Regions from separate parts of the Chromobacterium subtsugae genome, predicted to be linked through region 1. Evidence: riboswitches for the same ligand, from Rfam matches in the RefSeq annotation. Region 1 holds a riboswitch; the other holds the start of a gene.

Evidence for each region. Region 1 has a riboswitch for cobalamin ahead of U6115_RS02375 (TonB-dependent receptor). Riboswitches for the same ligand answer to the same signal wherever they lie in the genome.
Region 2: linked by a shared signal. The riboswitch ahead of U6115_RS17110 (HoxN/HupN/NixA family nickel/cobalt transporter) and the one ahead of U6115_RS02375 (TonB-dependent receptor) in region 1 are both predicted to bind cobalamin.

Annotation. Positions count from the first base shown of each region.
Region 1 is NZ_CP142381.1:475,832-490,547, reverse strand. It holds gene U6115_RS02405 (5-formyltetrahydrofolate cyclo-ligase) at 1-240, opposite strand, end outside; RNA gene ssrS (6S RNA) at 249-433, opposite strand; gene U6115_RS02395 (cell division protein ZapA) at 467-778, opposite strand; gene U6115_RS02390 (hypothetical protein) at 775-984, opposite strand; gene U6115_RS02385 (cobalamin-binding protein) at 1,006-1,878, opposite strand; gene cobU (bifunctional adenosylcobinamide kinase/adenosylcobinamide-phosphate guanylyltransferase) at 1,875-2,402, opposite strand; gene U6115_RS02375 (TonB-dependent receptor) at 2,406-4,379, opposite strand; cobalamin riboswitch at 4,505-4,714, opposite strand; gene cobT (nicotinate-nucleotide--dimethylbenzimidazole phosphoribosyltransferase) at 4,841-5,875, shown strand; gene U6115_RS02365 (histidine phosphatase family protein) at 5,872-6,474, shown strand; gene cobS (adenosylcobinamide-GDP ribazoletransferase) at 6,462-7,202, shown strand; gene U6115_RS02355 (hypothetical protein) at 7,210-8,328, opposite strand; gene U6115_RS02350 (YoaK family protein) at 8,528-9,337, opposite strand; gene U6115_RS02345 (SPOR domain-containing protein) at 9,436-10,281, opposite strand; gene U6115_RS02340 (type III pantothenate kinase) at 10,278-10,991, opposite strand; gene U6115_RS02335 (biotin--[acetyl-CoA-carboxylase] ligase) at 10,988-11,953, opposite strand; gene rfaE2 (D-glycero-beta-D-manno-heptose 1-phosphate adenylyltransferase) at 11,950-12,450, opposite strand; gene U6115_RS02325 (GspH/FimT family pseudopilin) at 12,561-13,112, opposite strand; gene U6115_RS02320 (type IV pilin protein) at 13,125-13,574, opposite strand; gene U6115_RS02315 (pilus assembly protein) at 13,559-14,716, opposite strand, start outside.
Region 2 is NZ_CP142381.1:3,574,362-3,589,077, forward strand. It holds gene U6115_RS17075 (response regulator) at 1-2,039, opposite strand, end outside; gene U6115_RS17080 (chemotaxis protein CheB) at 2,036-3,736, opposite strand; gene U6115_RS17085 (response regulator) at 3,733-7,434, opposite strand; gene U6115_RS17090 (putative bifunctional diguanylate cyclase/phosphodiesterase) at 7,576-9,720, shown strand; gene U6115_RS17095 (cobyric acid synthase) at 9,722-11,188, opposite strand; gene cbiB (adenosylcobinamide-phosphate synthase CbiB) at 11,322-12,260, shown strand; gene cobD (threonine-phosphate decarboxylase CobD) at 12,253-13,239, shown strand; cobalamin riboswitch at 13,282-13,466, shown strand; gene U6115_RS17110 (HoxN/HupN/NixA family nickel/cobalt transporter) at 13,579-14,625, shown strand; gene U6115_RS17115 ((2Fe-2S) ferredoxin domain-containing protein) at 14,622-14,716, shown strand, end outside.

The DNA.
Region 1 (14,716 bases):
CTGCGGCAGATAGACGCGCGCGCCGCGCCACAGCGCGGCGTTGAGCAGCGCGGCCAGGTCCAGCTCGGAGCCGGCGGCCAGATAGCCTCCCACGCGCTTGCCGCGCTTCAACAGGCGCGAAGCATGGCGGGCGATGGCCTGCGCCGCGGCGGCGCGATAAGCCGGCGGCAAAGCCATGCGGGCGCGGCGCAGCTGGCGGCGCAGCGTCGGTTTGTCTGTAATGGGGAGAATATCGGTCATGGGAGGGGGAGACCCCCGCGAGTGCCGTTCGGGCTAAATTCGCTTGTACCCTGTTTCCAGGATGGGCCGCCTGCCAGACATTTCGGGCGCGTTCTCAAATGGAACGCGGCACGCCCATGTCTCACGCTGGCAGCCAGAAGCGAACGCATTGGTACAAAGGAATTGTGTGCCGTCACGAGCACCGCAGGGGATAAACTGACCTGTAGTGCGAGCCTGGAACCGGCTGTCAGAACAGCGGTTGCTGGCTCTGGCGAAGCGCGTTGTCGGCTGCTTCGCCCATGTCGCGTATCTTACGCTGAAACGCCGCCATCTCCAAGCCCTCGCCCACTTTTGTTTTCAGCAGATCGTGGGCGATGTTAAGCGCGGCCATGATGGCGATCTTGTCGGCGTCCATCACCTTGCCGTGCTGCTGAATGGTGGAAATCTTGCCTTCCAGCAGGCGCACCGCCTCCAGCAGGGTTTCCTGCTCGCCCTGCGGGGTGCCGATGGTGAAATGACGGCCCAACAGTTCGATCTCGACCTGAACCACGTCGCTCATTGCTCATCCTCCGGCGCGCCCGGCAGGCGCGCCACCAGGGCCGCCACCCGGCTGCGGGTTTCGTTCACGCGGAAATTCAGCTCGGCATTCTCCTTCAGCGCTTCGGACAGCGCCTCGGCAAAGCGGCCGTTCTGGGTTTCCAACTCCCGGATGCGGGCGATCAGCGCCGCGACGCGGGATTCCAGATATTCCAGTTCATTGTCCATGCCGGCGAGGATAACGGGCGGCTAGTTGGGCGTCAAACCCAGCCGCTGGCGCGCCATGTCCAGCCGCTCGCACAGCGCCGCCGCGCCCTCGACCAGGCGCGGGCCGGGAATGCTGATGTCGTCGCCCGGCAGCGCGAACAGCGCGGCATGCGACACCGCCGGCACGCCGCGCCAGCGCCGCCACATCGCCAGCGTCGCCTCGTCGGACGCCACTATCGCCTGTGGCTGCGCCGCCACGACCGAGGCGGTGGATACCTGCGGCGCCGGCAGCGGCAGGTCGGCGAACACATTGACCCCGCCGCAAGTGCGGATCAGCGAATCGATATAGCTTTTGCCGCTGATGGTGAAGATCGGCGCCTGGCTCAGCTGGTAGAACACCCGCACCGGCGCGCGGCCGCCGTAGCGCTGCTGCAGCGCCGCCATTTGCCGCCGGTATTGCGCGGCGGCGCGGTTGGCCGCCGCCTCGCTGCCGGCCAGCCGGCCCAGCTTGCCGATTTCCAGCGCCACGTCGCCCGGCTGCAGCGGATGGCTGATGAACACCGGCACGCCCAGGCTGCGCAGACGCGCCAGTTCGCGCGGGGTGCCGCCATCCTTCCAGGCCACCACCAGGTCGGGCCGCTGGCGCAGCACCGCCTCCAGGCTGAAGCCGGTGAAGCTGCCGACCCGCGGCAGCTTCTTCGCCGCCGGCGGATGGTCGCTGTATTCGACGGTGGCCACCACCTTGTCGCCGGCGCCGGCGGCGAACAAGAGCTCGGTGGCGTGCGGCACCAGGCTGACTATGCGCTGCGCCGGCTGCCGCAGCGCCACTTCCTGGCCATCGCCGTCCGTCACACGGATATCGGCCTGCGCGGCGCCGGCCAGCAACAGGGCGGCCAAGACCCATGCGCGCCTCATGCCGGACCCCCTTTCAAAACCAGCGGCAAACCGCAGGCCACCAGCGTCACCCGCTGGCAGCGCGCCGCCGCCAGCTGGTTGAGCCGCCCCAGTTCGTCGACGAAGCGCCGGGTTTCGGCATCTCCAGCCACCACGCCCCAGCCCACCTCGTTGCTGACCAGCAGGATTTCGCCACGCGCGCCGTCCAAGGCCGCCAGCAGGGCGTCGCGCTCGACGGCGTAGCCGGCTTCGTCAAAGCCTGGTTCACCGAAAAAGCGCATCAGCCACATGCCCAGGCAGTCCACCAGCACCAGCCCGCCCGGGCAGTCAGCGGCGGCGATGGCGGCGGCCAGGCCGCGGCCGGCTTCCGCCACCCGCCAATGCGCCGGCCGCTGCGCGCGGTGGCGCTCCACCCGGCGCGCGAACTCGGCGTCGCGCACTTCGGCGGTGGCGAGATAACACACCGGGCCGGCATGGCGGCGGGCCAGGTCTTCTGCATGGGCGCTCTTGCCGCTGCGGGCGCCGCCGCTGATCAGATGGGGCATGGTTTAGAACGTGTAAGTCACGGCGGCTTGGTAATTCCGCGCGTTGGCCGGGTACAAATCATAAGCCGTAGGCGAGGTGTAAGCATCCGTCCCGCCATAGGTCGCATAATGCCTGTTGAACAAGTTGTTCACGCTGAAAGTGGCGCTCACATGCTTGCCGAATGCCTGGCTGAACTTGGCGTCGACAACCGTGTAAGCCGGCAACTTGCGGCCAAAGGCGTTGCTCTGGTCATTATCGAAATACTGCTGAGAAACATATTGCGCCGCCACCGACACCTTGCTGGCGTCGCTGATGCTCCAATTCACCGCGGTATTCGCCATCAGCTTCGGCACCATCGGAATAGTGTTGCCGGCCAAGCCGGCGCCTGAGCGGTAGGTCGCCTGAGTCCAGGTCAGATTGGCGTTCACGCCCACCCGCTGCGACAGCTTGGCGCCGCCCTCCAGCTCGACACCCTGATGGCGCGTCTCCGGCAAGTTGGCATTGGCGCCAAACAGCCCGACGAAGGGGTTGTAAGCGATTTCATTGGTCAGATCATTGCGGAACAGCGCCAGCTTGGCATGCGCCGCATCGTTCGCCCATTGCGCCCCCACTTCCCTATCATGCGACTGCTGCGGCTGCAGCGGCAGGCCGTTGGTATAAGTCACCTCATCGGCATTGCCCAGGCGGAAGCTCTGGCCGGATCTGGCATACACGCTCCAACCCGCGCGCAAATCCTGCTTCAGGCCCAAGGACCAGGCATGCAGGCTGGTATGGATGGTCGACAGATTGGCCCCGCCGCTCATGGCGTTGACCTTGTCGTCCACCAGTTGCTGGCGGCCTCCGGCCGACAGCGTCGCGCCCTGCCACAGCTTGAACTGGCCGTCGACGAAATAGCCGACGCGCTTTTGCGAGGTCTGCTTATTGCCCAGCGAGTTGTATACGCTCATCGAACTGTCGAGCCAGTCGCTGCCGAAAGACAGGGTGTGCTTGCCGATAGGCAGCTCGTAACGGGCGCTGGCGGCGTTTTCGCCCAGATTGCGCTGGTCCCGCGAGCATCCGGCGATGCCGGCATACTGGACGCAGGAGTCCGCATCCTTGACGCGGCGCGACCAGTCGGCATACAGCGTCCCGGCCCCCAAGTCCTGGCTCAAAGAAACGCCGCCGCTGCTGGTGCCGGTGGAGGAGTGACTGTTCGGCGTCGCCGTGCCGGTCGGATTGTTGAGCAAGGGGTTCTGGCCGTTGGCCGGATCCATGACGATGGATCCCGGCAGGCGCAAGCCCTGGCTCGCCGTTTTGGCGAACAGCTTGATGTCGCCGCCGTCATGCTTGAAAGTCAAGGTGGCGCCGGCGTTGTCGTCGCGCTCGGCATTGTTCTGGCGGTAATTGTCGGTCTTCAACGACTGGACATAGCCATCCAGCGCCACATACTGGTTCCCCGCGTGCAGATTGGCATCCAGCTGGCGCAGATCGTAACTGCCGCCGGTCAGCATGACGCTGCCGTTCACCCCGTTGGCCGCGCCGGACTTGGTAATGATGTTGATCACCCCGCCGGTCGCGCCGCCGCCGTAGGCGACGCCGCCGATGCCGCGCACCACCTCGATGTGGTCGATGCTCGCCAGCGTGACCGCCCCCAGGTTAGGCGCGCTCAAATCATTGGTGTTTTGCCGTACGCCATCGACCAGGATCAGCGTGTTGCTCATGCCCGTCACGCCGAAACCGCGCAGATCCACCATCGCCGTGCTGGCGGAGCCGGAACTGTTCGACACATGCACGCCGGCGTAGCTAGACAGCACATCCTGCACCGTCGTCGCCGTGCTGTTGGCAATGTCCTCGGCGGTGATGACGGTGACGTTCGCCGGCAGCGACGAGACTTTCTGCGGCACCCGGCTGGCGGTGACGATCACCGGGTCGCCGGCGAACTCGGGAAGATCGGCGGCCTGAACCACGCCGGCGGCGGTCAGCGCCGCGAACAGCGCGCAGGATTGAAACTTGAACATGAAACACACTCCACGACAGGGTCAACGTTGAGTGCGAAGAGGACAACAACAGCAAAGGACGGCACGGCAAAACCGGAACGCCTGTCGGATCGCCTCCCCGCGATTCGTCAGCAATCTGCCCGGCTTCCGGCCGAGGCGCGCAGGCCGGTCTCCGGGCTGGGCCATGCCGGCGCCGCGCCTTCCCATCCTGTAGGACAGTGGCTATCTGCGTCGCCTGGGCGCTTGCGCGCCGGGCCTTACCGTTGCGGGGGCAGCGCCGGCTTGTCCACCGGCTTCCCGTTTCACCCGCGCGCCGGAATTCGGCGGCCGCGGGCACCTGCAAGCGGCGGATTATACCTCGCCGGGCTTATGGCGGCATCGTCCAAGCGGTAATATGCTTAGAGTCCGACCGGCCGCGCGCCGGCGGCAGGCTTTTTCTCGATCACCCGGGCATCGCGCCCCGCACTCCGGCAGGCTCAACCATGAACAGCAGCAAACCCCTGGATCTCTCCGCCCGCAACGCCGCCCGCGCCCGCCAGGCCGTGCTCACCAAGCCGCCCGGCAGCCTGGGCCAGCTGGAGGAACTGGCTTGCCGCTTCGCCGCCTGGCAGGGACGGGCTTGCCCCGAGGAATTGAAACCGGCGATCACCGTGTTCGCCGGCGACCACGGCGTCACCGTCGAAGGCGTGTCGGCCTTCCCGGCCGAGGTCACCACCGAAATGGTGCGCAACTTCAGCGCCGGCGGCGCGGCCATCTGCGTGCTGGCGCGCGCGCTGGACGCCCGGCTGGAGGTCGTCGACGTCGGCGTGGCGGGCGATGTGTCGGCGCTGCCCATCATCCACGCCAAGGTGCGCGCCGGCAGCCACAATCTGGCCAAACAGTCGGCGATGAGCGCCGAGGAAACCGCCGCCGCGCTGGAAACCGGCCGCGCCGCCGCGCGCCGCGCGGTGGATGCCGGCGCCAATCTGCTGATCGCCGGCGACATGGGCATAGGCAACACCACCGCCTCCGCCGCGCTGATCTGCCGCCTCACCGGCGCGGCGCCGGAGCTGGTGGTCGGGCGCGGCACCGGCATCGACGACAGCGGCCTCTCCAACAAGCGCCGGGTGGTGAAGACCGCGCTGGCGCGGGTGGCCTGGGAAAACCTCAGCGGCGAGGACACGCTGGCCGAATTGGGCGGGCTGGAAATCGCCGCGATCGCCGGTTTCTTCCTGGAAGGCGCGCGCCTGGGCGTGCCTTCGCTGGTGGACGGCTTCATCGCCAGCGCGGCCGCGCTGTGCGCCAAAGCGATAGACCCGACGCTGCACGACTGGCTGCTGGCCAGCCACCGTTCCGCCGAATCCGGCCACGACCTGGCGTTGGCGGCGCTGCAGCTGCACCCGCTGGTGGACCTGGGGCTGCGCCTCGGCGAAGGCTCCGGCGCGGCGCTGTGCGTGCCGATGCTGCAGATGGCGGTGAAGCTGCACAACGAGATGGCCACTTTCGCCGAAGCCGGCGTCAGCGGCAAATCGGCATGAATCCCTACACGCTCACCCTGCTGCGCCACGGCGAAATCGACCACGACGGCCGGCTGATCGGCCTGACCGACCTGCCGCTGACCGAGCACGGCCACCATCAGCTCGGTCGCAGCTGGCAGCGCATCAGCAGCCTGGCGCCGGTCACCGCCATCGCCAGCTCGCCGCTGCAGCGCTGCCGCGAATTCGCGGTCAAGCAGGCGCTGTCCGGCTCGCTGACGCTGAAAGTGGACCCGCGCTTCGCCGAGATGGACTTCGGCGGCTGGGACGGCCAGCCGGTGGCCGACCTGGAGCGCGTCCACCCCGGCTGGGGCGAAGCGCTGGCCGACGGCAGGCTGAGCCCGCCCGGCGGCGAAAGCTTCGAAGCGTTCCGCACCCGGGTGCTGGCCGGCCTGGCCGACTGGATGACCGAGGCGCGTGGCAGCCACCGGCTGCTGGTGACGCACGGCGGCGTGATCACTGTGCTGATGGCGGAATTGCTCGGCACCGATTTTTCCGTCGCCAAGCTGATGACGGTGCAGCGCGGCGGCTTCGTCCAGCTGTCGATGCTGGAAGGCCACCCGGCCTACCTGCTGCGCCTGGAGTCTGCATGCGCGGACTGATCCTGGCGGTGCAGTTTCTCACCCGGCTGCCGACGCCGCAGTTGGCGGAATTCAAGCCGGAATGGCTGGCCGCCAGCGCGCGCTGGTTTCCCGCCGTCGGCGCGCTGGTCGGCGCGCTGCTGCTGGGCGCGCTGCAAGTGGGCCAGCCGGTCGACCCCTGGCTGGCGGCGCTGCTGGCGCTGCTGGTCTGGACCGGTGTCACCGGCGGCCTGCACCTGGATGGCCTGGCCGACCTCGCCGACGCGCTGGGCGCGTCCCACCGCTCGCGCGAACGCTTCTTCGAGGTATTGAAAGACCCGCATCTGGGCAGCTTCGGCGTGCTCTCGCTGATCCTGGCGGTGGTTTGCAAGCTGGTGCTGCTGATGCTGCTCGCGCGCCAGAGCGGGCCGGTCTGGGGACTGCTGCTGGCGCCGGCCTGGGCGCGCGGCTTCGCCATCGCTTGGTCTGCGACGCTGCCGGCCATCGCGCCGGGCAGCGGCGAACGCTTCGCCTGGCGCCGCGACTGGGCCGGCATGGGGCTGAACCTGGCCGCGCTGCTGGCGCTGTCGGCCTGGCTGGCGCCGGCGCTGCTGCTGGCCCCCTTGGCCGGCCTGGCCTGGTGGGCCTTCCTGAAGCGCCGCCTGGGCGGCATGACCGGCGACTGCCTGGGCGCGGGGGTTGAGCTTTGCGAGATCGCGCTGCTCGCCGCGCTGTTGATTCTGCCGACGTATTTTCCTGTGTTGAAGTGAGGCCGGCTTACGGCAAACGCGGCGTCAAAACGCCTGGGTGCTGGCGCACCAATGCCCACGGCAACAGGCTCCAGGCCGGGTTGTCGCAATCCTTCCGCGCGCGCGCGAAGAAGGCGCCGATCTGCATGCCTTTCGGCGTCAGATACCAATTGAACGCATTCCAGACCTCGGGACCGCGGTAATCGCAACCCCCGCCTTCGCCACCAGCCATCTCCCGCGGATACAACTTGCCGAAGACGCTAGCGAGCCAAGGCTGCAGCACCTTGCTTTCATACCCGGCATCTCGCAGCAGGCCATCCTCGCCCCGCGCATCCTGTGGTTCGCCCCTCCCCAGCCACAATACATCCTCCAGATGCAAAACGCGCCCGCTGGCCACCTCCATATTCAACGGCGCGTCGCCGGAGTCCGGATGGGCGCCGCCGCAAAACGCGCTGGTTTCAATGCTGATGCTCACCACGCGCGGCGTCAGCAAGCGCGGGGTCACCGCCTGCTGATACCTGCCTAAAGTCGAACCCTGCGCGGCCGCCACGCACTCGAAGGCATCCACCACCGCGCGCCATTGCCGCCTCTCAAAAATCCGGTTCAGACGGGCCATGGCGTCCGCAGAATAGCCGCTTTCCAACCGGAACCAGCGGATCCGGCTGACCGGCTCCTCCCACCAGCTCAGCCGATGGCCGAGGAAAACCTGTTCGCCCACCCGCCGCAACCGCAGGTCAGCCAATCTGGCCCGGTTGTAGTCGTCGATCCAATCCGCTTCGTCCGTACCCTCCTCGCTCGACATGGCCAACGGCGTCAGCGTGACCGGCAACGCGCGCTTCGTCTTCGGTTCGCGCCACTCACCCACCCAACCGGTTCCGGATGGGCGCAACGCGAGATCGGCCCGCGCCTCGCCATGGCCCAGGCTCTCGCTCAAGCGCAACGCGCCCTGCGCATCCCGCTTGCCCGTCAGCGCGATGTCATTATGGAATTTGCGATAGAAATAACGGCCGTCGACCTCGCCCTCGTTATCGACGCTCCACTCCATCACAACCGGCGCGCCGCCCAACTCGCCCTGCCAGACATCGGCGTGAACCGGCGCCGCCAAAGCCCAGCTAACCCACAAACCAACCGCTTTTCGTACGTCCATGCCGCCCCTTTGCATGAAAAAGCCCGCCCAAACTCAGGGACTGGTGCCGCTCTCCAAGCGAGAGTGCGTCACAACCACACAAGCACTTTTCCATAATGACAATTTCATAGCCCGTCACCCATCTTTCACAGCCGACGGCTCAAGGCTGCCGCGCCCCGTGGCGCGGAAACCCGCAGCGCGCCGGGATGAGGGAAGTCGTTCAAGTCCGGCGCAAAGCGCCGGCGCGCGCCCTGGCCGCCGTCAAGCCGATCCGCCACCAGCGCCAGCGCAGCCTGACGTCGTACCAGGCGGGCCTGAGACCCAGCAGGAACAGGAACAAGGCCAGCGGCAGCGTGAAGCCGAAACCCAGGTGCTTGAAGCCCAGCGCGCCGACCACGCCGCCGGCGAAGAAGGACAACAGGATCAGGCTGTAGACGCGGAATTTGTTGCGGTTGGATCGCACCGCCTGGATCCGTGGCCCCTGCTGGCGGTTGTAGTAGCTCATCTTGGCCAGCTCGATGCCGATGTCGGTGGCGATGCCGGTCATGTGGGTGCTGCGCAGCAGGCCGCCGGACAGCTTGGTGACGATGGTGTTGTGCATGCCCATGATGAAGCACAGCAACATCACCGTCGGCGGCGTGAACAGGCCCTTGTGCAGGGACAAGCCGGCGCCCAGCAAGCCGAACACCAGCAGCAGCAGCGCCTCCTCCATCATCGACACGCCGTAGCCGCCGCGCAGCCGTTGCCGGCGCGCCCACAGGATCAGCCAGGTGCTGTGCATGGCGCCGCCGATGAAGCAGCACAGCATCACCAGCAGCGAAAGCGCCAGCCGCACCTCACCGGTGCCCCAGGCGTCGGCCATGCCGGACACGATGCCGGAGACGTGCGAGGTATAGCGGTGCACCGCCAGGAAGCCGCCGGCGTTGATGGCGCCGGCGATGAAGGCCATCGCCCAGCCCAGCTGGCGCAATACCTTGTCGTTGAAGCGGCCGCGGTCCAGCAGCCTGGTAATGTGGAAGTGTCGGGCCATGGCAATCCGGCAAGCAAAACGGCGACCCATCGTCGCCGTTTTTCATATTGCGCCGCAGCATGCCCGCTTGGCAAGCCGTCGGATCAAATGCCGTCCAATCAGCAGCCTTTCAGCGCGATGCCCGGCGTCAACCGCTTCTGCAGCGCCTTCAGATGCTCGGCCTGCGCCGCGTCCAGGTCTTTGAAGGACAGAGTGGTCACCTTAGCCGCTTCGTTCTTGGACTTGACCACCGCCTTGTCGTAGCCGGCCGCCTTCAGGCGCGCCGCCAGCGTCTTGGCCGCGTCTTCGCGGCCGAACAGGCCCAGCGACAGATTGCCCTTGAACTCGTCGCCGCTGACTAGGTAGTTGTCGAAACCCTTGTCCTTCAGCTCGGCCGACAGCGTCTTGGTCTCGGCCTGGGTGGCCAGCGGCGGGTAGTACACCCAGAAGCGGCTCGAGCCCTTGCTTTCTTCCTTGCTGTCTTCCTGCAATTGGCCGGCCTTCAGCTTCAGCGACGGCACGCCGCCCTTCACCCGGGCCAGCAGGCTGTCGCTGAGGCCGGCCCAGCGGTAGCAGGCCTTGGCGGCCGGCGGCGCGGCTTCCGCGGACTTGGCCGCGGCCGGTTTGGACGCCTCTTGCTTGGGCGCCGGCTTCGCCTGCGCCTTGGCCGATTTGGCCTGTTCCTGCGGCGCGCTGGCCGCGGGCTTGGCATGTTTGTCCGTCTTGGCTGCCGCCAGCGGCGCCGACGCCGCCTTGGCGGTGGACGCGGGAGCGCTCGCCGCCGCATGCGGCGCGCTGGCCTGCCCGGCCGACGCGTCCGGCGTCCAGCCTGTCGGCAACAGTTTCACCTGGCCGGGACTCACTTCCTGCGCATGCACATCCATCGGCGGCCGCTGCTTGAAGGAGCCATACATGGCCACCACCAGATTCAGCACCACCACCAGCGCCACAAGCCACTTGATCACGCGTTCGCCACCTTGAGTAAACCCATCAACACCAGATTATCCACGATCTCCAGCGGAGCGGCGAGCCAAGGCGCGATGCGGCCGGCGTCGCCTCCGGTCAGGATCACCGTGGCAGGCTGGCGGCCGGTGCGTTCGGCCAGCTTGCGCCGCTGCCCTTCGATGGCGCCCACCAGCGCCGCCATCACGCCGCTGGCCAACGCATCCTGCGTGCCTTGCGGGAAATCCACCACCGCGCCGGCGGCGCGGTCCAGATTCGCCGTGCCCTGGGCCAGGCTTTGCAGCATCAGGCCATAGCCGGGCAAGATCAGCCCGCCCAGATAATCGCCGTCGGCGGTCAGCGTTTCCACCGTCAACGCCGTGCCGGCGCAGGCGACGATGACGTCGCCGCCGCACAGTTCGCGCGCGGCCAACACCGCCAGCCAGCGGTCGGCGCCCTGCTCGGCGGTGTTGCGATAATGGTTACACACCGCGCCGAAGCGGCTCTGGGCATGCACCCGGTGCAAGGGACAGGCCAACGCCGCCGCCAGCGCGTCGGCCACCTCCTGCCGCGCCACCGACGACATCCAGGCGCCCTGCAGCGGCAGTTGGCTCCAGACCGGCGCCAGGCTGGCCAGCTCGCCATGTTCGGCGGCGCCTTTGGCCACGCATTCCGCGCCGCGGTAGGCGGCCCATTTCACCCGGCTGTTGCCGGCGTCTATCAATAACTTCATTGGCGTTCCCTGAGACTGACCTCTCCGACATGGAAGGTCCGCATCCCCTGCGCGGTCTCCACCCGCAGGGCGCCGTTGTCGGCGACGCCGCAGGCGATGCCGTCCACCGGCTCGCCGTGGGAAAAACTAAGCCGCACCGGCGCCTGCTGATGCGCGGACAACGCGCACCACTCGTCGCGCAGCGGCGCGAAGCCGTCGCGATCGAACGCCGACAGCACCGTTTGCAATTCATTGAGCAGCGCGGCCAACAGGCTGTTGCGGTCGGCCGCCACGCCGGCCTGGCGCAAGGTCGCCACTGGCTGGTCCACTTCGCCCGGATCGGCCACGTTCAAGCCTATGCCTATCACCACCGCCGCCGGCCCCAGCGCGTCGCCGGACAGCTCGATCAGGATGCCGGCCAGCTTGCTGCCGTCCAGCAGCACATCGTTGGGCCACTTCAGCCGCACCGGCGCGCCCAGGCCGCGCAGCGCGCGCGCCAGCGCCACGCCCACCGCCAGCGACAAGCCGGCCAACTCGGACACGCCGCGTTCGAAGCGCCAAAGCAGCGAGAACGTCAGCCCCGATCCCAAGCGCGCCTGCCAGCGCCTGCCCAGTCGGCCGCGGCCGGCGGTCTGCAATTCGCAGGCCAGCACCAGGCCATGCAGTCCGCCGTTGCCGGCGCGCGCCATCAGCTGGCTGTTGGTGGAGTCGGTGCGTTCGGCCACCGCCAAGGTATAGACCTCGGCCGCGGCTTCGGACAGGCCGGCGCGCACGCCGGCGACATCCAGCCAGGCGAACGGCTGCGCCAGCTTGTAGCCCTGGCCGCGCACGCTGAACACGGTGAGGCCCAAATCCGCCTCTATCGCATGCACCGCCTGCCACACCAGCGTGCGCGAACAGCCCAACGCCTGGGCGATGTCCTCGCCGGAATGGAAGCGTCCATCCGACAGGTGGTGCAGCACCGCGAACGCGTGTTCGTTCACGCCTTGCCCTCGCCGGCGCGGATCTTGTTCAGCGTCTGGGTGGTGGAGGTGTCGAACAGGAAGGGAATGGAATGCACCTGGCCGCCGCGCGCCAGCGTCTCGGCGCTGCCGACGATCTTGTCCACCGTCCAGTCGCCGCCCTTCACCAGCACCTCCGGCCGCACCTGCTCGATCAGCTGGGCCGGGGTGTCGGCGTCGAACCAGGTGACCAGGCTGACGCTCTCCAGCGCCGCCAGCACCGCGGCGCGGTTATGCTCGTTGTTGATCGGCCTGTCCTCGCCCTTGCCCTGGCGCTTCACCGAAGCATCGGTATTCAGGCCCAGCACCAGGCTGGCGCCCAGCGCCCGGGCTTGCGCCAGGTAGGTGACATGGCCGCGATGCAGGATGTCGAAGCAGCCGTTGGTGAACACCAACGGGCGCGGCAGCGCGGCCAGACGCTCCGCCAGCTGTTCCGGCGGGCAGATCTTGTCTTCAAACGACGGCATCGGGTAAGTCATGCGGTTCCTTGCGCGAATCATGCGGCGCAGGCGGCAGACAAGGCCGCGGCCGCAAATGGGACGAGTCGCGAAGCATACCACCGTCGCCCGCGCCTGCCCAACTCCCGCGCTCAGGGACAGCTCAGGCTGGCGCCGCTCAGCGTGGCGCCGGCGCTGGCGGCCGACTGGGCATAACCGGTGCTCTGCAGATTGAACGACAGGGCGACGGCGGCGCCGCGGCTGTCGCAGATGCGGAAGTCGCCGGTCTGCGCCACCGCGACATAGGGCGGGCGCGGATTGAAGCTGACGCTGGCGATGGTGCCGCTGGCGGTGCCCGCCGCCAGCGTGCCTATGGTGGGGGAACCGGAAACCAGCGGCTGCGATTTCAGCAACACCGCGCTGCCGGACTGTTGCTCGCTTATCACCCAGCCGGCGCTCCAGCTGCTGCCGCACGCCGTGCTGGAAGCCGCGCTGTACGGACAGATGGTGACGACGCTGTCGTCGTTCACCGCCGATGCCCTGGCCTGGCTCATCGCGCTGAGCAGATTGTCGCGGGTGCTGATCAGCCGCTGGTTCTGCATCAGCGTCTGCCAGGCCGGCATCGCCACCGTCAGCAATATCACCATCACCGCCAGGGTGACCATCATCTCCAGCAAGGTGAAGCCGCGGCTGTTGCCCGACATGCGATTCCCCGGTCAATGCGGCCAGCAGGTGCTGCTGGTATCGCTGCCCTGCGCGTTGGCCGCGCTGCGCAAGCCGCTGTTGCTGACATTGAAGCTGCTGCAGGTGGTGTCGGCCGCCTGCAGCCCGCCGGCGGCCGGCGTGGCGGTCAGCACATAGCCGCTGGCCGTGGTGGCGGAAGACACCTGCACCTGGTAATAGCCGCCAGGCGAGCTGGCCGACACCGTGCAGGCGGCGTTGTTGTAAGCGAAATACTGGGCGTAGCACTGCTCCATCTGCGACTGCGCGGCGGTCAGCGCCTGCCAGGCGTCGCCGCGCCGCGACTGCTGCACATGGCTGGTGTACAGCGGGTAGGCGATCGACGCCAGAATCGCGACCACCGCCAGCGTCACCATCATTTCAACCAAGGTGATGCCGCGCATCCCCGCCGGCCCGCTCCGCCCCCGCTTCACATGATCTGCCACCAGCCGCTCCAGGAATAGTATTGCTGCAACGGGCTGCTGCTGGTGCAGCTCAGCTTGCCGTTGGCGCAATTATTGTTGCTGTTGCCATTGCCCCCGCCCACCAGGATGCTGGCACTGTAGCCGCCCTGATTCGAGGTGACGAAGGCCGGCGTCGATGCGAAGAAGCTGCCCAGCTGCACCCCGGACACCGGCAATTGGTTATAGACATCCTGGCTATTGACCACCCCGTTGCCATTGGCGTCGAGGAAGGGCTGCGTCGGCGGCCCGCCGGTGGCGTAGCTCGACGCCATCAGGAACGACAGGCCGCCGCTGGTGCAAGGCGTGGAGGGCGGCGCGAAGGTGGTGTACACCACATTGCCGGCGAAGACCTGCGGATTGGTCAGCACCCGGGTGCCGCTGCCGGCGAAGCTCAACGTGTAGTACCAGCCGTAGAGGGTCGGGCAGGTGCGCCCCACCACGCAGCTGAGCGGCGGGTTGGGGCTTTGCCAGTTGTAGGTGGTCGAAGTCACCGTGGTGTTGGTGAAGCCCGACTGCGCCGAGGTGACCAGCGACTCGGTCTGCTGCACCAGGTTGGACGGCGTCAGGCCGCTGATGCTCAGATTGTCGTAAACGGCGTAGAAGGCCTGGGTATTGGTATTGGTCAGATCGGATTGGGCCAGCAGCTGGCCGGTGCCGAAATAGACCATCGTGCCCTTCTGCTTGGGGAAGTTGGCGTTCAGCGTGGCCGCAGGCGCGGCGGTGATCGGCTGGTGGTTGCCGCTGCTGTCGGTGGCGGTGAACAGCAGGCGCACGCTCCAACTGGCCGGATTGCTGCTGCCGATGTTGATCGCCCAGACATTGCCCTGCAGATCGCCGGCGTAAACCATGTCCACCGCCGCGCCGGCATTGCCGCTGCTGTTGATCGCCACTACCTCGGACAAGCCTTGCGGCGCGCTGCTGTTGCAGGCCGCCGGCACCGAGCTGCACAGATCTATCTTGGCCAGCGTGGCGCCGGTCTGCGGATTCACCGCATAGAAGATGGCGTGGTTGCCGCTGCTGGCGTAGCCGTTGCCGAACATCACCGCGAATCCCGGCGTGGCGTTGACCCGGGCGATGGAGGGCCGACCATAGGTATAGCCCAGGCCGCTGTCGCTGAATTCCCA
Region 2 (14,716 bases), 1.7 Mb from region 1:
CAGCGCGCCAGCGTGGCGGCCAATTCCCGCTGCGTGAACGGCTTGGCCAGGTAATCGTCCATGCCCGCCTGCAGGCAGCGCTCCTTGTCGCCCAGGCCGGCGTTGGCGGTCAGCGCCACGATGGCCAGGCGCGCGTCGGCGCCTCGCTCCTTGTCGCGTATCGCCCGGGTGGTCTGCCAGCCGTCCATCACCGGCATCTCGCAGTCCATCAGCGCCAGGTCGAACTTTTCCTCGCCCAGCAGAGCCAGCGCCTCCTGCCCGTTGCTGGCCACCCTGGCGCTGCAGCCCATGTTCTGCAGCATCGCCTGCGCCATTTCCTGGTTGACCAGATTGTCCTCCACCAGCAGCACATGGCCGCTCAGCTTGCCGAACGCGCGCTCCTGGCGCGCCGGCTCGCGGCCGGCCGGCTGGGCGTCGGGCTCGCGCGCCTGGATCAGCGCGTTGTACAGCTCCGAGCGCCGCAGCGGCTTGGTCAGTACTTGGCGCGCCAGGCTGGCGGCGTCCTTCAGTTGCTGGAAGTCATCGGCCGCCGAGCTGAGGATGATGGCGGGCGGCATCGCCTCGCCCAGCCGCTGCCGCGCCTGAGACAGGAACATCAACCCGTCCAGCTCCGGCATCATCATGTCGGACAAGACCAGGTCGAACTGCTGCTCTCCCTTCGCTTCGGCCAGCCGGTCCAGCGCCGCCAGCGGGCTTTGCAGCGCGCATACCCGGCAATGCCAGGCCGTCAGCTGCTGCTCCAGGATTTCCAGATTGGTGGCGTTGTCGTCGACCACCAGCACCCGCAGCCGGCTCAGCCGCTCGACCGGCGGCGGCGGCGGCTGGGTTTGCGGGCCATTGGGCAGGGTCAGCCGGAAATGGAAGCGGGTGCCCACGCCCGGCTGGCTGGCCAGCTCGATGCGGCTGCCCATCATGGCCATCAGCCGCTGCGAGATCACCAGCCCGAGGCCGGTGCCGCCGAAGCGGCGCGTGGTGGAGCTGTCGGCCTGAGTGAAGGGCTGGAACAGCCGGCTCTGCTGCTCCGGCGTGATGCCGATGCCGGTATCCTCCACACTGGCCAGGCAGGTCGTCTCCCGCTCGCCGCGCTCCTCCAGCGCCACTCGCACCACCACCTGGCCGGCCTGGGTGAACTTGATGGCGTTGCCGATCAGATTGGTCAGCACCTGTCCAAGCCGCTTGCTGTCGCCTATAACCTCCACCGCCGACGCCGGCTGCGCGCACAAAAGCTCCAGCCCCTTGCCGTAAGCCACCGGGGCCAGCCGCTCCACGATCTCCTCCACCAACAGGCTCAGGCAGAAAGGCTGGCGGTCCAGTTCGAACTTGCCGGCCTCGATCTTGGAAAAGTCCAGGATGTCGCTGATGATGCTGAGCAGGTTTTCGCCGGAGCGGTGGACCACGTTGACGTAATGCCGCTGGCGCTCGTCCAGCCGGGTTTTCAATAGCAGGTCGGCCATGCCGATCACGCCGTTGAGCGGCGTGCGGATCTCATGGCTCATCACCGCCAGAAATTCGCTCTTGGCGCGATTGGCCGCCTCGGAGGCGTCGCGCGCCTCGGACAGCGCCACCGACTGGCGCCGCAGTTCGCCCAGCGCCTGCTGCAGCTGGCCATTGGCCTCTTCCAGCGCCAGGCGGCGTTTTTCCAGCGCCGCCTCGCGGTCGTGCAGGGTTTGGTACATCCGCACCCGGTTCAGCAGCAGGTTGTCGTCCAGCGGCTTCATCAGGTAGTCCACCGCGCCCAGGCCATAGCCGCGGCCGATGAACTCCTCGGCCTTGAAGATGGCGGTGACGAAGACGATGGGAATGCCCCGCGTGCGTTCCGTCATCTGCAGATGGCTGGCGGTCTCGAAGCCGTCCATGCCGGGCATCTGAACGTCCAGCAAAATCAGGTCGACATCGCGCTCCAGCGTGCGCAGCAGCGCGTCCTCGCCCGACCCCGCCTCCAGCACCTCGCAGCCGGACAGGCGGGACAGCAGCGCCCGCAGCGTCACCCGGTTGCTCTCGTTGTCGTCCACCACCAGGATGGCAAACCGCTTGCTCATGCTTCCGCGCTCCTGCCGATGCGATAGATATGGCTGCCGCCGCGGCAGGGCTCGAAGCCCTCCTCCAGCGCCAGCCGGTGCAAGCCGTCCTGCGGCCCCAGCGCCAGAAAACCCTCCGCGTGCAGCGAGCGGGCGAAGCGGCGCAGCACCTGGCGCTGCAGTTCGGCGTCGAAATAGATCAGCACATTGCGGCACAGTATCAGCTGGAATTCATTGAAGATGCCTTCGTCGGTCAGCGAATGGCGGTGGAACAGAATGCGCTGGCGCAGCCTGTCGTCCATGGCCAGGTAGCGCCCGTTGCCGGCCAGATAGGCGTCGAACAGCCTGGGCCCGCCGCTGGCGAGGTAGTGCTGGCGGTTGAGCGCCAGCGGCGCGCTGGGAAACAGCCCGCTCGCTCCCAGCTCCAGCAGATAGGGATTCAGGTCGGTGGCGAACAGATGGCTGCGGTCGAGCAGGCCCAGCTCGTCCAGCACGATGGCCAGCGAATACGCCTCCTCGCCGGTGGAGCAGCCGGCCGACCACAGCTTGATCATCGGAAAGCTGGCCAGATAGGGCAGGATCTCCTCGCGCAGTTGCTTCAACTGCGCCGGGTGGCGGAAAAAACTGGTGACGCCCACCGGCAGCTCGGCGCACAACCGCTCGAACAGGGCGGCGTCGCACAAGACCGCGCGCTGGAATTCGGCGAAGCCGCGCAGATTGAACTGCCCCATCAGATTGACGATGCGCCGCTTCAGGCTTTCGCGCTGGTAATGGCGGAAATCGTAGCCGTAATGGCTGACCAGCGCCTGCAGGAACAATTCCAGCAGCGCGCCGTCGGGCCTGGCGGCGTCGCCCATCGCCGCCGCGGCCGCCACGCTGGCGATGGCCGGCAGCTTCATGAGGAAATCGTAATGGCCGGCGTTGCGGGCGTTGTCCGGCATCACCCGCGCCGGCGCGCATTCGTCGCCGTCCTCGACGATGACGCAGGAACCGGCGGCGCGCAAGGCGGCGCAGCCGTCCACGCCGTCGCTGCCGTAGCCGCACAGCAGCACCGCCAGCACGCCGTCGCCGTATTCGCCGGCCAGCGATTCGAACAACGCGTCTATCGACGGCCGAGCGAACTGGATCTGCCGGTCGCGGGTGAGGTAGACCAGGCCGTGCGCCACCCGCATGTGGTGGCCGGGCGGCGCCACATACAGCGTGCCGGCTTGCGCCGGCGTCAGATGCTGCGGCATCAGCACCCGGTATTCGGTGCGCGATTTCAGCAGCTGATCCAGCAGATTGATCTGGTTTTCCTGCACATGCTGGGCGACGAACACCACCATATCGGACAAGGGCAGATGTTCGACGATGTGCAGGATGCGCTCCAGGCTGAGCGCCGATCCCGCCAGCGCCAGCGCCCGCAGCGGCGGCCGCTCCCCGGCCGCGGGCGGCTGGGCGGACACCTGCCGCACCGGCAGCCCCAGCCGCATCAGGCTGTGCGCCAGCAGCGCGTGGTAGGCGACGATCTTCAGCTTGCCGCCCGAGTCCAGCCTGGCCGCCAACGCCGCGATCAATTCCGCGGGCAGCAGGTCGGCGTCGTAGAAGCACAGCTCCAGCATGTCGTCGGCCGGGCCGCGCAGCAGCTCCTGCAAGGCCGCGCGCTCGTCGGCGGCGTCCAGCCGGCCCAGGATCGCCGCCCGGCACAGTTCGCCCTGATGCTGGAGATTGACGCTCACGTCTTGCGCCCCGCGCACCACTGCGCCGCCTTGGCCACCAGCACGTCGTAATCCACCGGCTTGGACAGGTAGTCGTCGGCGCCGGTGGCCAGGATCTTCTCGCGCTCGGCCGGCAGCGCCTTGGCGGTGATCGCCACCACCGGGATGGCGGCCAGCGCCGGGTCGGCGCGGATGGCCGCGATCGCCTGGTAGCCGTCCATTTCCGGCATCATGATGTCCATCAGCACCAGGTCCACCGGCTGCTGCGGCAGAAACTCCAGCGCGCGCCGGCCGTTGACCGCGGAAAACAGCTTGGCGCCGTGCCGCTCCAGCGCGGCGGTGATCACGAACAGATTGCGCGGGTCGTCGTCCACCACCAGGATCCGCCTGCCGGACAGCAGCTTGCTGTCGCCGCCCGCCGCCGGCGTCTTGCGCGCCGCGTGCTGTCTGGGCACGTCCTGCAAAAAGCGCTCCACGTTTTCCATCAGCCGCTGGCCGGCCTGCGGCGCCTTGACGATCACGCAATCGGAATAGGCGCGCAGCGCCGCCTCCTCCTCGTCGCCGGGATGGCTGTCGGCGTAAAACACCAGCGAGATCGCGGCGTCGGCTTCGCGCAGCGCCGCCGCCGTCACCAGCGCGTCGGCCGCCGGCCCGGCGCCCAAGTCGATGATGGCCAGCTGGCAGGGCTTTTGCCGCAACAGCGCCGGCCAGTCGGCGTCCGGCGCGGCCGCCACGATGGCGCCGCCGTCGCGGCCCAGCAGCGACTGCACCTCGTCGCCGCGGATGCCGCCGTTTTCCACCACCAGGATGCGCTCGCCGCCCTTGCTGCCCACCGCGCTGATCAGCGTCGCCTCGGCGGCTGCCAGCAGGTGGTCGGCGGCGGGCTTGCTCAAGAAGCCGATGGCGCCCTGCTGCAGCAAGGCTTCGTCGCGGTCGCGCGCGGAAACGATGTAGACCGGCAGGCTGGACAGCGCCGGCCGGGTCTTGATTTCATGCAGCACCTGCGCGCCGTCCATGTCAGGCAGGCCGAGGTCCAGCAGAATGCCGTGCGGCCGGTACTGTCCGGCCAGAGCCAGCCCATCGGCCCCGTTCTGCGCCAGCAGCGTCTTGTAGCCCAGCCGGCGGTTCATGCCGACCAGCATCTGGCCGAACACCGGGTCGTCGTCTATCAGCAGGATGATGCGGTCGCCGGGGCTCACCGCGCCGCGGTCGTCGCCCGGCGCGTCCAGCCGCGGGCGCGGCGCGGCTGCCGGATGGCTGGCCGCGTGGCCCGGCTGCGGCTCGGCCGCCGCGCCGGCCTCCGGCAACAGCACGATGAACTCGCTGCCCTCGCCCGGCGCGCTCAGCAGCTCGATGGTGCCGCCCAGCATCTGGGCGAAGCGCAGGCTGATGGTCAGGCCGAGGCCGGTGCCGCCGAACTCGCGCGAGGTGGAGCCGTCGGCCTGCTGGAAGGCTTCGAAGATCACATTGCGCTTTTCCTCGGGGATGCCGATGCCGGTGTCGCGGACGCTCAGCCGGATCGGCAGCGGCTGGTCGGGATGATGGCTGAGGCGGAAGGTGACGCCGCCCTGGCGGGTGAACTTGATGGCGTTGGTCAGCAGATTGCGCAGGATTTGCGACAGCTTGTCGGGGTCGGACACGAAGTGCCGCCGCAGCTCGTCCTCCACTGTGAAGCTCAGGCCCTTGTCCCGCGCCACGTGTTCGAACATGCCTTGCAATTCCGAGCACAGATCGCGGCTGCTCACCGGCGACAGGTGCACGTCCATGCGGCCGGCCTCCACCTTGGACAGGTCCAGCACGTCGTTGATCAGCCGCAGCAGGTCTTCGCCGGAGCGGTGGATCACCTGCGCCCACTTCAGCGCCTCGCCCTCCACCTTGCCGTCCTCGTCGCTGACCATCATCTTGGACAGCAGGATGATGGAGTTGAGCGGCGTGCGCAGCTCGTGCGACATATTGGCCAGGAATTCCGATTTGTACTGGCTGGCCTGGTCCAGCTGCCTGGCCTTGGCCTCCTGCTGCCGCCGCGCCTCGTCCAGCTCCAGGTTTTGCTGCTCCAGCTGCTGCTGAGACTCCTCCATCTGCGCGTTGGTCTGCTGCAGCTCCTCGGTCTGCTGGCGCAGCAGCTGCTGCGCTTCTTCCATCTGAGCATTGGTCTGCTGCATCTCCTCGGCCTGCTGCTGCAGCAACTGCTGCTGCTCCTCCATCCTGGCGTTGCTCTCGCGCAGCTGCTCGCTCTGCTGCCGCATTTCCTTTTCCGACGCTTCGCTGGCCGCCAGCAGCTTGCGGATGTGCGCGCGCTGCTCGGCGACGAACAGGAAAGACGCCAGCATGCCGCCGACATTGGCCAGGAACTCCTGCTTTTTGTCGTCGAAACGCTCGAAGCTGGACAGTTCTATCACGCCGACCAGCTCTTTTTCGTGCAGCAGCGGGTAGGTGTAGGTAAAGCGCGGCGTCTCCAGCAGGGTGCCGGTGACGATGGGCGCCACGTCTTCATTCGACACCTCGAGGATGATGGGCTTTCTCTCGCGCGCCACCTGCCCCACCGCGCCCTCGCCCAGCTGGAAGCTGGCGCCGATGTGGTTGCGTTCGGTATACATATAACTGCCGATCAGCAGCAGCACCTGTTCAGACTCCTGGTACAGGTAGAACACGCCGCGGCCGGCGTCCAGGTAGCGGCCTATCATGCCGATGGCCGAGTCGGCTAGCTGCTCGGTGGTCAGGTCCCCAGTCAGCGCCGCGGATATCTGGCCATAGCCGTCCTTCAGCCAGTTGCGGCGCTCGTCCTCGCTGCGGGCGCCGCGCAGCATCCGTATCATCTCGTTGATGGCGATGCCGAGCTTGTCCTGGTTCGACGCCAGCTGCACCTCCTGGCTCAGGTCGCCCTGGCCGATCGCGTAAGCCCGGCTGGCCAGCCTGTCCAGCGCGTCGACCAGTTCCTGCAATCTGGCCATCAGGCTGTTGCCGTCGCCCTCCCGCAGCCGGATGTCCATGCTCAGGTCGCCTTCAGCCAAGCGGGAGGCGATATCGGCCGCTTCGGTCGGCTCGCCGCCCAGCCGGCTGAGAATGGAACGGCTGGTCAGCCAGCCCAACAAACCAATCGCCAGCAACATCGCCGCGCTGATGACCAGCGTCAGCTGAATGGCGCCGCGCTTGGTCTGCGCCGCCTCATCGGAAAACTTGCGGGCGATCACCATGTTGTAGTCGATATGGCCGTCTATCATTTTTTGCAGCTGGATGGACAGCGGGTCCAGCGCCAGCAGCATCTGATGAACGTTGGCGACGCTTTGCGCGTCGTTGCCGCGAATGGCGAGAATGGGCTCCAGAACGGACTGGAATTTCTGCCACACCGGTTTTTCCCGCTCCAGCCAATCCTTGTCGGTCGCGTCGGCAAAGCAGCTGCCCCCATCGCAGCCATTGGTTTCATAACTGCGGATGGCGTCGCTGACTTGTTCGCGGGCGGTTTGCAGCCGCTGCTCTATCTTCAGCCGCAAAGCCCGGTCCTCGTCGTAATCGAGGCGGCCGACCTGGATATTGACTTCCAGAAAAGCGCGCCGCAGCTCGCCCAATACTTTCAAGCTGGGCACCGCGTTGATATTGCCGAAATTGGCGCCGTCGTAGACTTTCTCCAGCAAATACTGCTCCAGCGCGGTGAGCATGGCCAATCCCAGCAAAGCGGTGGCCACCAGCAAGGCCATATTCTTGCCGACAGTGAGTTTCATGCGAGTCTCTCCGGATAAGGCCTGCGCGGCGCCGCATTCAATTTTGCAGTTTAGACAATCAGCGAAACTACTAAGGCTTTAAAAAGGAACTAGACTGGAGGCAGGCTGTTAAGCGGAATAGCATGAACAGGGAGGAAGCCGATGCCGGCGCCAGGCGACATTCTGGTGGTTGACGACACCATGACAACCCTGATGATGCTCTTGGCGCTATTGTCCACCGAGGGTTATCAGGCAAGCTCCGCGCAGAGCGGCGCCGAGGCGCTGGAACTGGTGCGCAAGCATCCTCCGGATTTGATCCTGCTGGATTTCAGCATGCCGGACATGGATGGGCTGCAGGTATGCCGCCAGCTCAAGGCCAGCTCCCGCACCCGCGACATCCCCATCCTGTTCCTCAGCTCCATCGCCGACACCCAGGCCAAGGTGGACGGCTTCGCCGCCGGCGCGGTGGACTTCATCGGCAAGCCGTTCGAGCGCAGCGAGCTGTTGGCGCGCGTCAACACCCACCTGGACCTCGCCCGGCTGAAAAAGCGCCTGAGCAAGCTGGTGGACGAAAAAACCGAGTCGCTGCGGCTGAGCGAGCAGCGCTTTCGCGCGATGATCGAACAAGCGCCGGAAGCCATCATGGTGTACGACCTGGACAGCAGCCGCTACGTCGACGCCAACCAGCAGGCCGAGGCGCTGACTGGCCGGCAGCAGAAGGACTTGATCGGCATGACGCCGGTGCAGCTGTATTCGCCGGAACAACCGGACGGACTGCCTACTGCCGAAAGCGTGCGCCTGCACGCCGCCAGGGCGATGAAAGGCGAGGTGCAGGTTTTCGAGCGCGTCATCGCCCGGCCCGATGGCAGCAACATGCCCTGCGAAGTGCGGCTGAGCAAGCTGCCCAGCGAAACCGGCCGCCTGCTGCGCGTCAGCTACATCGACATCTCGCCCCGCGTCGCCGCTCAGGAAAAGATCAACCGCCTGGCCTATTTCGACGCGCTGACCGGCCTGCTGAGCCAGAGCGGCCTGCTGGAGAAGCTGGACAATCTGTTCAACATCCGCCAGGAAGCCAATCTGCAGGGTTTCGCCATGCTGTTGATCGATCTGGGCGACTTCAAGTCCATCAACGACGTCTACGGCAACAGCGTCGGCGACCTGCTGCTGTGCGAAGTGGCGGAACGGCTGCGCCGGCTGGCCGGCGCCGGCAATCTGATCTCGCGGCTGGCCGGCATCGAATTCGTGGCGGTGCTCAGCGGGATCCACAGCCGCGAAAAAGCGGAACAGGCGGCCGACGAGGCGCTGGAGGCCCTGTCCCGCCCGTTCATCATCGACGAGATGACGCTGAACATCACCGTCAGCATAGGCGTCAGCCTGGGTCCGGAACACGGCGCCAGCGGCCAGGAACTGCTGCGCAACGCCGACATGGCGCTGTACAAGGCCAAGCAGCAAAGCAAGCGCCGCGTCCAGGTGTTCGAGGCGGCCCTCAGCCAGCAGATGCGGGAACGGGTGGAGCTGGAAAAGGAGCTGCGCCACGCCATCGAGGAAAACCAGCTGGTGCTGCACTACCAGCCGCAGATCGAGCTGGCCAGCGGCCGGGTGGTGGGCGTGGAGGCGCTGGTGCGCTGGCAACACCCGCGGAAGGGTATGATCCCGCCGGCCCAGTTCATCCCGATCGCCGAACAGTCCGGCCTGATCCTGCCGCTGGGACGCTGGGTTCTGCAGGAAGCCTGCCGGCAGCTCAGCCGCTGGCAGGCCAAGGAGCCAACCCGCATCCGCATGGCGGTGAACCTGAGCGTGGCGCAATTCACCGACCACGAGCTGCCGGAATTCGTCGCCGGCATCCTGAAGCAAACCGGCATCCCGCCCAGCAGCCTGGAGCTGGAAATCACCGAGTCCTGCGCGATGTTGTCGCCGCAGCAGTCGATAGACATGATGCGGCAATTCCACCAGATGGGCGTGCTCAGTTCGATAGACGATTTCGGCACCGGCCATTCGTCGCTGGCCTACCTCACCCGCTTCCCGCTGGACACGCTTAAAATAGACCAATCGTTCATCCGCAATATTTCCAGCGACGAACGCGACACCGCCCTGTGCGACACCATCGCCTATCTGGCGCACCGGATGGGCCTGCAGGTGGTGGCCGAAGGCGTGGAAACCGATGAGCAGCTGACCTTCCTCACCAGCATCCACGTCGACGTGGTGCAAGGCTATCTGCTGTGCAAGCCGCTGCCGGCGGCGCAGGTGGAAGCCTTCATCCTGCAAAGGCCGGACCAGTCGCCGCGGCCCGGCGTCGAATACTTCTAGCTCAGCGCGGCAGACAGTCGCGGATGAGCGCCAGATCCAGATGCTTCTCCAGCATGTCGGCCAGCTTGTCGATATTGGCCTCGCGCAGCGCCGGATAGTCCAACGCTTCCGGCTCTTTCAGCCCCGCCCAGCGCAGGATGGCCTGGCAGGCGGCCGGTTCGTCCAGCACGCCGTGCAGATAGGTGGCGAAGATCTGGCCGTCTTCCGAGCGCGCGCCATCCACCGAGCCATCGTCAAACCGAACGGCGGGATGCGCCAGGGCCGGCCCCTGGCTCACCCCCATGTGGATTTCGTAGCCGGCGGCCTCGGCGTCGCCCAATGTCAGCCGGCCGCGCATCCGCGTCAGCCGCTTCTCCGGCGCCAGCGTGGTTTCCATGTCCAGCCAGCCCAGGCCGTCGCCGCTGCCCGGCTCGCCTTCCAATCCATCCGGATCGTGCAGCTTCTTGCCCAGCATCTGCAGGCCGCCGCAAATGCCCAGCACCTTGCCGCCGTAGCGCAGATGGCGGCGTATCGCCTCCTCCCAGCCTTGGGCGCGCAGCCAGGCGAGGTCCGCCAGCACGTTCTTGCTGCCGGGCAGCACGATCAGGTCGGCCGGCGGAATGGTTTCGCCTGCGCGCACCAGGGTGAACTCCACTTGCGGATGCAGGCGCAGCGGATCGAAATCGGTGTGATTGCTGACGCGCGGCGCGGCGGGCGCGGCCACGCGCAGCTTGTCGCCGCCGCCCGATGCGCCGCCGAGCTTGTCCAGACCCATGCTGTCCTCGGCCTCCAGGTGCAGGTCGTACAGATAGGGCAGCACGCCCAGCACCGGCTTGCCGGTGTGCTGCTCCAGCCAGTCGACGCCGGTCTTCAGCAACGACGGATCGCCGCGGAAACGGTTGATCACCAGGCCGACCACCCGGGCGCGCTCCGATTCGGACAGCAGCGCCAGCGTGCCGGCCAGGTGGGCGAACACGCCGCCGCGTTCGATGTCGGCCACCAGGATCACCGGACAGTCCACCGCCTCGGCGAAGCCCATATTGGCGATGTCGCCGTCGCGCAGATTGATCTCCGCCGGGCTGCCCGCGCCCTCGGCGACGATGCATTGATATTGTTCCGCCAGCCTGGCGTGCGACTCCAGCACCGCCTTCATCGCGACGGGCTTGTAGCCGTGATAGCCGCGCGCCTCCATATTGCCGATGGCGCGGCCCTGGATGATCACCTGCGAGCCGGTGTGGCTGTTGGGCTTGAGCAGCACCGGGTTCATGTCGGTGTGCGGCTCCACGCGGCAGGCCAGCGCCTGCACCGCCTGCGAGCGGCCGATCTCGCCGCCGTCCGCCGTCACCGCGCTGTTGAGCGCCATGTTCTGCGGCTTGAACGGCGCCACCCGCACGCCGCGCCGGGCCAGCAAACGGCACAGGCCGGTGGCCAGCGCGCTCTTGCCGGCATCGGACGTGGCGCCCTGGATCATGATGGTTTTGGCGGTCATGGCGATCTCCCTGCGCATGGATGGCTGACAACGCTTAGAATGGCGGCTTGATTCATTCCGGCCGCCCAAAGCGCGACAGAATTGCGCATTGGATAATACTGAGCGGCGGCCGGCCATTATATAGGGCTGTTCGTTGAATTCCGCACTGTTTCTGCCGATCGCGCTGCTGCTGGACCGTCTGCTGGGCGAGCCGCCGCGCTGGCATCCGCTGGTCGGCTTCGGCCGGCTGGTCAAAGCCATGGAGCGGCTGGCCTACCCGGCCGCGCCACAGGCTGAGCCGGTCTGGCGGATGCGCTTGCGCGGCGCTGCAGCCATCGCGCTGCTGCTGACCCCGCCCACGCTGATCGCCTGGGGGCTGGCGAGGCTGCCGTGGCTGGGCGCCATCGTTCCCATCGCCCTGCTGTATCTGGCCGTCGGCGCTCGGAGCCTGGCCCAGCACGCCGAAGTGGTGCGAAAAGCCTTGGCCGACGGCGACTTGGCCCTGGCCCGTGAACGGGTGGGCTGGATAGTCAGCCGCGACACCAGCGAGCTGGATGAAGCCGGCGTGGCGCGCGCAACGATCGAGTCGGTGCTGGAAAACGGCAGCGACGCCGTCTTCGCCGCGCTGTTCTGGTTTCTGGTTCTGGGCGCGCCGGGCGCGGTGCTGTACCGGCTGTCCAATACGCTGGACGCGATGTGGGGCTACAAGAACGAGCGCTACCTGCATTTCGGCTGGGCCGCCGCCCGCTTCGACGACGTGCTGAACTATCTCCCGGCTCGGCTGGCCGCCCTCACCTACCTGCTGCTGGGCCGTGCCGCCGACGGCTGGCGCTGCTGGCGCGCCCAGGCGCCGACCTGGTACAGCCCGAACGCCGGCCCGGTGATGGCGGCCGGCGCCGGCGCGCTGGGCGTCAGCCTGGGCGGCGGCGCGCGCTATCACGGCCAATGGAAGGAACGTCCGCCGCTCGGTTGCGGTCCCACCCCCACGCATGAAGACATCGGCCGCGCGGTGCGGCTGGTCAACCGGGGCATGTGGCTGTGGGCCGGGCTGTCGCTGGCGGCCGCCATCTTGATCGGAGCGATCCATGCTTGAACACGGAGGCGGCCTGCTGCGCGCCGCGGCCGAATACGGCATTCCGGCCGGCGACTGGCTGGACCTGTCCACCGGCGTCAATCCCAACGGCTGGCCGGTGCCGCCGCTGTCGGCCGACAGCTGGCTGCGGCTGCCGCAGAACGGCGACGGATTGGAAGCGGCGGCCGCCGACTATTACGGCAGCGACAAGCTGCTGGCCGTGGCCGGCTCCCAGCCGGCCATCCAGTTATTGCCCAGGCTGCGCGCGCCCTGCCGCGTCGGCATGCTGGCGCTGTGCTACGCCGAGCACCCCCACCACTGGCAGAAGCGCGGGCACCAGCTGTTCCGCCTGTCGCCGGATGAGCTGGCCGCCGGCATAGACCAACTGGACGTGGTGTTGCTGTGCAATCCCAACAACCCCACCGGCGACCGCTTCGATGCGGCGCTGCTGGAAAGCTGGCGGCAGCGGCTGGCCGCGCGCGGCGGCTGGCTGGTGGTGGACGAGGCGTTTCTGGACGCGGCCCCGGAGGACAGCATGCTGCCGCACATCGGCAAGCCGGGACTGATCGTGCTGCGCTCGATCGGCAAGTTCTTCGGCCTGGCCGGCGCGCGCGCCGGATTCGTCTTCGGCTGGCCGGAGCTGCTCCAGGCGCTGGCCGAGGAGCTGGGGCCATGGACGGTGGCCGGCCCAGCGCGCGAGGCGGTGAAGCTGGCGCTGCGAGATGTGGAATGGCAGCGGGACATGGCCAGCAAGCTGCAGCGCGACAGCTCAAGACTGCAACGCTGCCTGGAGCGGCACGGCCTGCCGCCGGCCGGCGGCTCCGAGCTGTTTCAATGGGTGCCGGATGCGCACAGCCTGGCGACGCACCGCTACCTGGCCGGCCGCGGCATCCTGACCCGCTACTTCGAATCCATCCCCAGCCTGCGCTTCGGCCTGCCCAAAACCGATCAGGACTGGGTGCGGCTGGAACAGGCGCTAGCGGACTGGAATCGGTTTTAATCAAAACTACTGATGTTCACAGCCCGGTTTTTGTCACGTATCATCCGATTCCATCATGACGGTGCCCCTAGAGGGTGAAACGGGAACGCGGTGAAAAACCGCGGCTGCCCCCGCAACTGTAAGCGCAGAGTCCACGCCTGACGCCACTGGCCCTTAGCAAGGTCGGGAAGGCGGCGCCCGGACGGCGACGCGCGAGCCAGGAGACCGGCCGTCATACGTGTCGACGCAAGCAGAAACCGGGCGGGGTGTACCGGGGGATACGCACAAGCTCCGCTCATGGATAAGAAGACGGAAGGATGTGCCCTCGCTTGCGCGACGAGTATCGTCTACGAGGGCACCATGCATCCATCCACCACGCTGTCCGCGGGCCGCCGTCTGGCGCGCCACGCTCCCATACTCGCCGGGCTGATCCTGGCCAATCTGTTGGCCTGGGCCTGGGCCTTCGCCGCTTTCGCCGACCACCCGGCCCAGCTCGCCACCGCCCTGCTCGCCTATTTGTTCGGCCTGCGCCACGCGGTGGACGCCGACCATATCGCCGCCATCGACAACACCGTGCGCAAGTTGATGCAGGAAGGCCGCCACCCGTCGGCGGTGGGCCTGTTCTTCTCTGTCGGCCACTCCGCGGTGGTGGTCATCGCCGTGGCGCTGATCGTGTTCGCCGCCAGCGCCTTGCAAAGCCGCGTCACCGGCTTCAAGGAGATAGGCGGCGTCATCGGCACCAGCGTGTCGGCCTTCTTCCTGCTGGCGCTGGCGCTGATCAATCTGTCGTCCTTGCGCGCGGTCTGGGCGGCTTTCCGCCGCGCCCGCGCCGGCGAGCCCATCTGCGACGAGCAACTGAACCTGCTGCTGAACAACCGCGGCCTGATCGCGCGCATGCTGCGCCCGCTGTTCAAGATGGTGACCAAAAGCTGGCATATGTTGCCCATCGGTTTCCTGTTCGGCCTGGGCTTCGACACCGCCACCGAGATCGGCCTGTTCGCCATCGCCACCTCGCAAAGCGCCAACGGCGTGGCACTGTGGCACATCATGGTGTTCCCGGTGCTGTTCGCCGCCGGCATGGCGCTGGTGGACACGCTGGACAGCATGATGATGGTGGAAGTGTACGGCTGGGCCTTCATCAACCCGGTGCGCAAGCTCTGGTACAACCTGACCATCACCTTCGTCTCGGTCGTGGTGGCAGTCGGCATCGGCGGGCTGGAAGGCCTGGGCCTGCTGGTGGACAAGCTGCAGCTCAGCGGCGGCCTGTGGGATGTGATTGCCGCCCTCAACGACGACCTGGCCCATTTCGGCTATTTCGTGGTCGGCGTGTTCCTGTTCACCTGGCTCGCTTCCGCCGCCATCTACAAATGGAAGCGCTTCGACCAAATGGCCCCGGAGGCGCAATGAGAACGCACGACAAACACGTGCTGATGTGCACCGGCCCGCGCTGCACCCCTGACGGCGAGGGCTCGGAGGCGATGTTCCTGCACCTGGGCCG